One region of the Variovorax pasteuri genome, then DNA from elsewhere that is predicted to be linked to it. Evidence: predicted binding sites of a transcription regulator. Region 1 holds the regulator's gene; the other holds the start of a gene.
The links. The regulator LexA, encoded in region 1, represses DNA repair genes until DNA is damaged. The targets are predictions, from matches to a motif close to ACTGTATNNNNATACAGT.
Positions count from the first base shown of each region.

Region 2: the regulator LexA is predicted to act here: its motif matches at 2,688-2,705, upstream of ACSFBM_RS04365 (PA0069 family radical SAM protein).

Region 1 is NZ_JBPJZS010000001.1:1,473,679-1,478,216, forward strand. Features, by position in the region: gene ACSFBM_RS06950 (MFS transporter) at 85-1,254, opposite strand; gene ACSFBM_RS06955 (D-2-hydroxyacid dehydrogenase family protein) at 1,251-2,258, opposite strand; gene ACSFBM_RS06960 (hypothetical protein) at 2,360-2,737, opposite strand; gene lexA (transcriptional repressor LexA) at 2,875-3,558, opposite strand; gene ACSFBM_RS06970 (asparaginase) at 3,632-4,538, shown strand, end outside.
Region 2 is NZ_JBPJZS010000001.1:933,572-938,109, forward strand. Features, by position in the region: gene ACSFBM_RS04345 (SRPBCC family protein) at 1-493, opposite strand, end outside; gene ACSFBM_RS04350 (SAM-dependent methyltransferase) at 531-1,493, opposite strand; gene ACSFBM_RS04355 (thiol-disulfide oxidoreductase DCC family protein) at 1,526-1,948, opposite strand; gene ACSFBM_RS04360 (GbsR/MarR family transcriptional regulator) at 2,007-2,609, opposite strand; gene ACSFBM_RS04365 (PA0069 family radical SAM protein) at 2,731-3,825, shown strand; gene ACSFBM_RS04370 (efflux transporter outer membrane subunit) at 3,776-4,538, opposite strand, start outside.

The DNA.
Region 1 (4,538 bases):
AAGGCTCCGATTTTGCAGCGCCGCGCGTACGGGGCGTGACGGGTTTTACGCGGGGGCCTTTTTCTGCGGGCAGGCCTCAAACGGTCAGGCCGGCCGCCCGCTGCGGTCGATGGCCACGCTCAGCGCCATGGCCAGCACCAGCACCGCGAGGCCGAGCCAGCTCATCCAGGCCCCTGCGTCGTTGGCCAGCAGCCAGCCGCCGAGCGCGGCGCCCACCGCCTGGCCCGTGTAGATGCCCGAGCTGTTCAGCGCCACCGAGCCCGGCGCGAGGGCAGGTGCAAGGCCCACCAGGCGCGCTTGCTGGGCCGAATTGGTCGCAAAGCAGCCCAACCCCCAGGGCACCAGCACCACGGCCAGCCAGGCGAGCGTGGAAGCCAGCGGCCACAGCAGCAGGCTCACGGCGATCAATGCGCTGGTGATGAGCACCATGCGCCCGGCGCCTACACGGTCGATGTACCGGCTGACCACCATGTTGCCGATCAGGCCGAAGATGCCGAACAGTGCCCATATCACACTGAGCGCGGTCGCGTCGGCGCCGTAGCTCTGCTTGAGGATCGGGCCGAAATAGCTGGACAGCACGAACTGGCCCGCGCCCTGCAGCGCCGTGACCGAGACGATGCCCATCAGCACCGGGCTGCGCAGCACACGCGACCAGGCCGCCGCCGTCAGCACGGCGGGACGAATGCCGTTCGGCAAGGTCAGCCAGATCGATGCGGCGCTCGCGACACTGAGGGCGGCGATGGCCATGAATGCCATGCGCCAGCCCAGATGGCCGCCGATCAACGCGCCGATGGGCAGGCCCAGCACCGAGGCCATGGACCAGCCCAGAAAGACGAAGGTGACGGCGCGCCCGCGCTGCTCCGCCGGCACCAGCATGCCGACGCACGCCGCGGCCTGCGGGGTGAAGATGGCCGGCGCAATGACCGTGAGCATGCGTACCGGCAGGAGGGCGCCGAAGCTCGGCATCCAGGCCGCGAGCAGGTGCCCGGCGGCGTACCAGAGCATGGTGAGGGCCAGCAGCTGGCGCCGGTCCCAGCCCGCGACCGCGGCGGCCAGCAGCGGCGCACCGATGCACATCACCACCGCGGCGGCCGTGATCAGCTGCCCGGCGGTGGCGACGCCGACCGACAGCGACACGCTGATTTCATTGAGCGTGCCCGGCACCACCATCACGCCGGTGCCGATCACGAAGTTGCCGGCGAGCAGCGCCCAGAGCGCACGTCGCGACGTGCGCTGCGGCGCGACCGGGCTCACCGGCGGACCTGCAGCGCGCCCGGGTTCACGATGTTGGTGGGATTGCCGTTGATGTAGCTCACGACGTTGTCGAACGCCTGGCCGAAGTAGCTCTCGTAGCTTTCCTGCTCCACGTAGCCGATGTGCGGAGTGCAGATGCAGTTCTCCAGCCGAAGCAGCGCGTGGCCCTGCAGCGGCGGCTCGCTCTCGAACACGTCGATGGCAGCCAGTCCCGGGCGGCCGCGGTTGAGTGCGGCGAGCAGGGCGTCGGCTTCGACCAGTTCGGCGCGCGAGGTGTTGACGAACAGCGCCGTCGGCTTCATGCGGGAGAGGTCTTCCAGCGTGATGAGGCCGTTGGTCTCTTCGTTGAGCCGCAGATGCACCGACAGAACGTCGGCGGCGGCGAAGAATTCATGGCGATTCTGCGCGACCTGGAAGCCGTCGGATCGGGCCTTGGCGCAGCTGGCTTCACGCCCCCAGATCACGACCTGCATGCCGAACGCCTGACCGTAGCGCGCCACGAGTTGGCCGATGCGGCCATAGCCCCAGATGCACAGCGTCTTGCCCTTGAGCACGGAGCCGAGTCCGAAATTGGGTGGCATCGACGCCGACTTGAGCCCGGATTGCTGCCACGCGCCGTGCTTGAGGTTGCTGATGTACTGCGGCAGCCGGCGCATGGCGGCCATGATGAGTGCCCAGGTGAGTTCGGCAGGCGCTTGCGGAGAGCCGGAACCCTCGGCCACTGCCACGCCGCGCTCGGTACATGCCGCGACGTCGATGTGGCCGGCGACGCGCCCGGTCTGCGAAATGAGCTTGAGCTTGGGCAGCTTTTCGATGAGCTGGCGAGAAATCTGGGAGCGCTCGCGAATCAGCACGATCACATCGGCGTCCTTGAGGCGAACCGACAGTTGCCCGATGCCTTTCACCGTGTTGGTGTAGACCTTGGCCGCGTACGCGTCCAGCTTGGCGGCGCAGCGCAATTTGCGCACCGCGTCCTGGTAGTCGTCGAGGATCACAATGTTCATGGCGTGCCATTGTGCCTCGCAGCATTGGCATGTCGCACCAGTGAACGTTTGGATACCCGGCCCGCGGCGGCTTCCGGGCCCCTCCGCAGAGGCGTTTTGCGTCAGTGCAGCCGCGTCGAGCGGTGGACCGTGGCCAGGGTTTCTGCGGCTTCGAGCGCGGCCAGCCGGTCGAGCTCGTCGCACACGTCGGCCATGCGCCCGGAGATCACGACGCGGTTGTTGCGCTGCTGGCCTTTGCCCTCGACCACGCGAACCACGCGCAGGGGGCGTGCAGGGGCCGTGGCAACCTCGGGCGCCGTGGCGTTGCTGCCGACGCGGGTGGTGCAAGCGGGGCGCACGGCCACGTAGCGCAATCCGGCGGACGTGTCGTTGGCGTCGAGCCGATCCCTGGCGTGGGGTCGGCGCGCCGGAATCAGGCGGTTGGCCAGCGATTGCAGCGGCATCCAGAAATCAGCGATGGCGAGAAGGGCGATTCCCATGTGAACTCCAAAAAAGTATGAGGTTGAACACAGGCAGGATTTCTTGAATCGGCCGCGACAGGGTGATGGCGACTTCGCGCCATACGCCCGCCACCTGTTGCGGCCGGATGAGGTGCTGTTGCCAGCAGGCCATGGGCCTACATGAGCATGGTGTTGCGGATGAGCCCGACCGCGAGGCCTTCGATTTCGAAGGGCTCGCCCGGCTGCACGATGATGGTCGGGTAGTCGGGGTTTTCGGCGTGCAGCTCGATGACCTGCTTGTTGCGCTTGAGGCGCTTGACGGTCACTTCTTCGCCCAGCCGCGCAACCACGATTTGCCCGTTGCGTGCTTCCTTGGTGGCCTGCACGGCGAGCAGGTCGCCGTCCATGATGCCGGCGTCGCGCATCGACATGCCGCGCACCTTCAGCAGGTAGTCGGGCTGGCGCTGGAACAGCGTGTTCTCGACGTAGTAGGTCTGGTCGACATGCTCTTGCGCCAGGATGGGCGAGCCGGCTGCGACACGACCGATGAGCGGCAGCGCCAGCTGGGCCATGCCAGGCAGCGAGAGCGAGAACTGGCCGCCTTCGCGGTGGCGCGTTTCGTTGAGCGAGCGCAGGGCGTCGCCCTTGAGGCGAATGCCGCGCGAGGTGCCGCTGACGAGTTCGATCACGCCCTTGCGGGCCAGCGCCTGAAGGTGTTCTTCGGCGGCATTGGCCGACTTGAACCCCAGTTCGTTGGCGATTTCGGCGCGCGTGGGTGGCGCACCGGTGCGTGCGATGGCGCTCTGGATCAAGTCCAGGATCTGCTGCTGGCGGGCTGTAAGCTTCACGGCGAACTGCATGTGTGGTTCCTTGCGGCACTGGGTAGATATCCAGTAGCTGTATTTTTAACCAGTTTTTAAAAGTTGACAAGTCATGGTCAATTCCCCTTTGCCTGACGTGCGCCGCGTGGTGGTGCTGGGTACCGGCGGCACCATCGCTGGCAAGGCTGCCAGCAGCGGTGACAACATCGGCTACACCGCAGGGCAGGTGGGCGTGGCCGACCTGCTGGGCGGCATCGAGCCGCCCGCTGGAGTGACGCTGGTCGCAGAGCAGGTGGCGCAACTCGACAGCAAGGACATGTCCTTCGAGGTCTGGCAGAAGCTGGCGCAGCGCTGCGCGCATTGGCTCGCGCAGCCTGACGTAGCGGGCATTGTGATCACGCACGGCACGGACACGCTCGAGGAAACGGCCTTTTTCCTGCACAGCGTGTTGGCGGCGACCAAGCCGGTCGTGCTGACCTGCGCGATGCGACCCGCGACCGCGCTGGCGCCCGATGGACCCCAGAACGTCCGGGACGCCATCGGCGTTGCCGTCACTGCAGGCGCGCGGGGCGTGACGGCGGTGTGCGCTGGAACCATCCACAGCGGTCTGGACATCCAGAAGACCCACACCTACCGGCTGGAAGCCTTTGCGTCAGGCGATGCCGGGCCGGTGGGCTATGTGGAGGAAGGGGAAGTGCGCCTGGTCCGGGCATGGCCCGAAGCGGCTGTGTCTCGCAGGGCGAAGATCTTCGACGCCAGCGGCTTGCGGTGGCCTCGCGTCGAGATCGTCATGAGCTACGCGGGTGCCAGTGGCGCGCTGATCGACGCGCTCGTCCAGTCCAACGGTGCTGAGCCGCCGCGAGGACTGGTGCTCGCGGCAACCGGCAACGGCACGCTGCACCATTCGCTCGAAGAAGCCGCGCTGAAGGCTCAGGCCGAAGGTGTGGCGGTGATTCGTGCCACGCGATGCATGAACGGGCGCATCCTGCCGAAGGCAGGCGACCAACTGCGCGACGCAG
Region 2 (4,538 bases), 540 kb from region 1:
CGAGCAGCAAAGGCAGCAGCGCAAAGCCGTACAGGGCAGGCTTGGGCCAGTTGGTGATGCGGCACACGATGCCCATCGCCAGCCCGCCGACGCTGCCCATCACCGCGAACAGCGGCACGATGACGATGGCGCAGATGATTCCTTCGATGAACACGGCCAGCGTGCCGGTGACGAACAGCGCCGTGGCCACCCACGGCGCCCAGAGGTAGTAGCCCCAGCTGCGCCGCTCGATGCGCTCGGCCATGTACACCGTGACCGCGCCGCACACCGCGGGCACGAAGTACACGAAGGAGCCGAGCATCGGCGAGAAGCGGTGGCCCGGCCCGCCGCTGAAGACGATGCGCAGCACCAGCGCGACGAGCGCGCCCGCCAGCATCGGCCAGAACCATGCGAAGGGCATGCGGCGCCGGGGCGCGTTCTGCATGTCGTTCGCCGTTTGCTCGACGGGCGCCAGCCCCGAGAACCTGCTTTCTTCCGGTGTGTCGTTGCGCATGGGAAACCTCTTCTCCTCGTTGTGTCTTGTGGTTCGCTCAGTCGGCGCGGCGCCTGGCCGTGACCATGCAGTAGTCGAAGTCGCGCCAGAACATGCCCAGCGCCAGCGCGCAATAGCTCGCCACGATGTGCTTGCGACGCCAGGGGCTGAGCCTGCCGCGCGCCTTCCACAGTTCGGCCAGCGTGAAGCGCGTGGCCAGCACCGGAATGTGCAGCGCGCTCGGCGCCACCCGCCAGCGCAGCGACTTGACCTCGATGTCCTCGAAGCCGTGCGCGCGCAACGCCGCGACGAAGTCGTCGCGCACGGCCAGCGTGGGCACCGCCCAGCTGTCGGCCCACAGGCGGTGCAGCCAGCCGGCGGCCCGGCCCGGTTCGCGCCGCAGCAAGAAGCCGTCGACCACCGCCAGGCGCGCGCCGGGCTTGAGCAGGCGCGCGGCTTCGCGCACGAAGCCGGCCTTGGCGGTGCCGTCGGCATAGCAGGCGCTTTCAACGGCCCAGGCGCCGTCGGCTTGCGCCGCGGGCAGGCCGGTGCGGGTGTAGTCGGCCTCGAGGTGCGCCATGCGGTCGGCCACGCCCGCGGCCGCGTCGAGCCGGGCGGCAATGCGGTTTTGCACCGGCACGTTGGTCACGGTGATGGCATAGAGCGAGGGGTCGTCGCCGACCAGCGTGCGCGCGGTGGCGCCGGCGCCGCAGCCCAGGTCGAGCACGCAGCGGCGCGCTGCGGTGCCTTGCGCTGCCTCGGGCAACCGCAGCGCGCGGCCGATCACGCGGTTCATCTCGACCAGCATGCCTTCGCGCCGCAGCGGGTTCAGGCCGGCGCGCCAGTAGCCGAAATGCATGTTGTAGCTCGGGCTCCAGGCGCTGTAGTCGACCGCCACTTCGGTGAAGTAGTGCTGCGTGTCCTCGGCGGTGATGGGGGCGCCGGCGTCGGGTACGGGCACGGGAGAGGGCGCGGACGTTTCGTGGGACATGCGGAAGTCGGGCTGGAAAACAGTGGGCATGGCGATTCCCTCGCTGGGTGGCTCGTCGGCTCTCAGAGGCGGCAGTTGCCGTCGTCGCAGGAAGGCGCCACGCGCCCTGCCAGCCTGGCGGCCAGCCAGCGCGGAATGCGGTAGCGGTTGCGTGCCAGCAGCCCATAGGCGCGGTCGGCAAGCGGCGCGAGGAGCGGGAGGTCGAGCAGAAAGCCGCCGCTGGACAGCCCCACCGCCGTGCGGCAGATGCGGATCGCCGGCACGCCGACGAACACCCGGCCCTGCGCGTCCGACACATGGATGGCGGCCATCAGCGCATTGCGCGGGGCCGGTCCGGCGGTGAATGCTGCGGGTGAGCAATCGACCAGTTGCAGCCGGCCCGCCGCATCGCGCGCCTTCATGTGATTCATCTCGGCGCTGCAGATGGCGCAGCTTGCGTCGAAGTAGATGGTCAGCGGGTAGGCGGGAGCGGTGGCGTGCTTCATGATGTTCTTGGTTCTCGATATTTCTGTTGAAACAGAAATAATCAGGCAAAAAAAGGGATCAGATCATGGGGAGGCTGGCATGGTGCGCGTCCGGGTCTTCGCCCTTGTCACCGTTGCCGCCCTTGCTTGCCGCGGGCGCATCGCCGCGCACGAACTTCTGCACGCTCGCGCCCAGCGTCAGCACCTTGTCGAGGGTGCCGGGCGACAGCCGCAGCATTTCGTCGGCCCAGGTGGCCAGCTTGTCCATGAGCTCCATCGTCGAGCGGATGCGGTCCTGCGCGTCGGCTGGCTCTTTCTGGAAGTCGGGGTTCGCCACCAGCTCGCGCAGCACGCGCACGGTGGGGTCGAACTCGCGCTCCTTGCGCTCGCGCACCACGGTGCGAAACAGCTCCCACACGTCGACGCTGGTCTCGAAGTAGTCGCGGCGGTCGCCCAGCGTGTGGGTGATGCGCACGAGGTTCCAGGCCTGCAGCTCTTTCAGGCTGTTGCTGATGTTGGAGCGCGCCACGCCGAGCGTGTCGGAGAGCTCTTCGGCGTTCATCGGCTTGCCGTGGGCGAAGAGCAGGGCGTGGATTTGCGAGACGGTGCGGTTCACCCCCCACATGGAGCCCATTTCGCCCCAGTGCAGGACGAACTTGCGTTGAATGTCGGTGAGTTCCATGGCATCGAGTTTAGGATTTACGAAATTTCTGTCAATAGAGAAATAGAAAAATCGGCGACAACGGTGAATCGGTGGAATACTGTATGAATAAACAGTAAATTCCAGCCATCCAGGAGTTGCCATGCCCGCTGCCCAGATTCCCATCCACGCGATCAAGGGCCGCGGTGCGGCCACGCGGCTGGCGCATCGCTTCTCCAGCGACGAGCGCAACGCCTTCGACGACGGCTGGGGCACGCTCGAGGACGGCGTGGCCGAGGCCGACGAACTGCAGCCCCTGGCCACGGAGGTGCGCTTCGAGGACGTGAGGTCGGTGCTCAACGACAACGACTCGCCCGACATCTCCTTCGACCGCTCGCTCAATCCTTACCGGGGCTGCGAGCACGGTTGCATCTATTGTTTTGCGCGCCCCACGCACAGCTACCTCAACCTGTCGCCCGGCCTCGACTTCGAGACCAAGCTCATCGCCAAGCGCAACATCGTCGAGGTGCTGCGCGGCGAGCTAGCGCGCAAGAGCTACCGGCCGAGCTACATCGCCATCGGCACCGCGACCGACTGCTACCAGCCCATCGAACGCGAGCTGCGGCTCACGCGTTCGATCATCGAGTTGCTGCGGGAAACGCGGCATCCGTTCGCGCTGGTCACCAAGTCGAGCGCCATCGAACGCGACCTCGACCTGATCGCGCCCATGGCCGCCGACCGCCTGGCCGCCGTTTACATCACCGTGACCACGCTCGACGGCGAACTCGCGCGCAAGCTGGAGCCGCGCGCCGCGGCGCCGCACCGGCGGCTGCGCACCATTCGCACGCTGGCCGAGGCGGGCGTGCCGGTGGGGGTGAGCGTGGCGCCGCAGATCCCGTTCGTCACCGAAGACATGGAGCAGGTGCTCGAAGCCGCCTGGGAGGCCGGTGCGCGCAGCGCCTTCTACACGGTGGTGCGCTTGCCCTGGGAGGTGGCGCCGCTCTTCAAGGAATGGCTGTCGCTGCACTACCCGCAGCGGGCGGACCGCATCATGGCGCGCATCCACGACATGCGCGGCGGCAAGGACTACGACGCCGACTTCGCCACGCGCATGAAGGGCTCGGGCCTGTGGGCCGACCTGATCAACCAGCGCTTCATGAAAGCCACCCACCGCATCGGCTTCAACCGCGAGCGCATCCCGCTCGACATCAGCGCGTTCCGACCACCTGGGGCTGCGGGGCAGGGCAGCCTGTTCTAGGTCCGACGGCAGCGAGGCCGTCCATGCCGCACCAGTCGCCCCCCAGCGCCTTCACCAGGAACACCGCCGTCAGCAGCCGCTGCCCCTGCAACTGCGCGGCCTGGCGCTCCACCGTCAGCAGCGACTGCTGCGCGGTGATCACGTCGAGGTAGGTCGACGCACCGCCCTCGTAGCGGCTGGTCGCCATGTCCAGCACGCGGCGCGCGGCCGTCACGGCGGCCTGCGCCTGTCTGGTGGCGCTGTCGAGCGCCGAAAGCCCGGTGATCCCGTCTTCCACCTCCTGCATGGCGGTGAGCACGGTGCGGCGGTAACTGCCCACGGTGGCGTCGTAGCCGGCCTTGGCGAAGTCGACGTTCGCGCGCACCCGGCCGCCGTCGAACAGCACCTGCGTGGCCGACACGCCCACCGACCACAGCAGGCTGGGGCCGTTGAACAGCGACTCGATCATGCGGCTGTCCACGCCCAGCGTCGGCGAGATGAACACGCTCGGGTAGAAGGCCGCGGTGGCCACGCCGATCTGTGCGTTGGCCGCGGCCATGGCGCGTTCGGCCGAAGCCACGTCGGGCCGGCGCTGCAGAATTTCAGACGGCACGCCCAGCGGCACCGCAGGCGGACGGATCTCGCGCAGGTCCACCGGCAGCGAAAAGCTGGGCGCGGGCGTGCCGGTGAGGGTGGCCAGTGCGTGCTCGTACTGCGCGCGCTGCTTCTTCAGC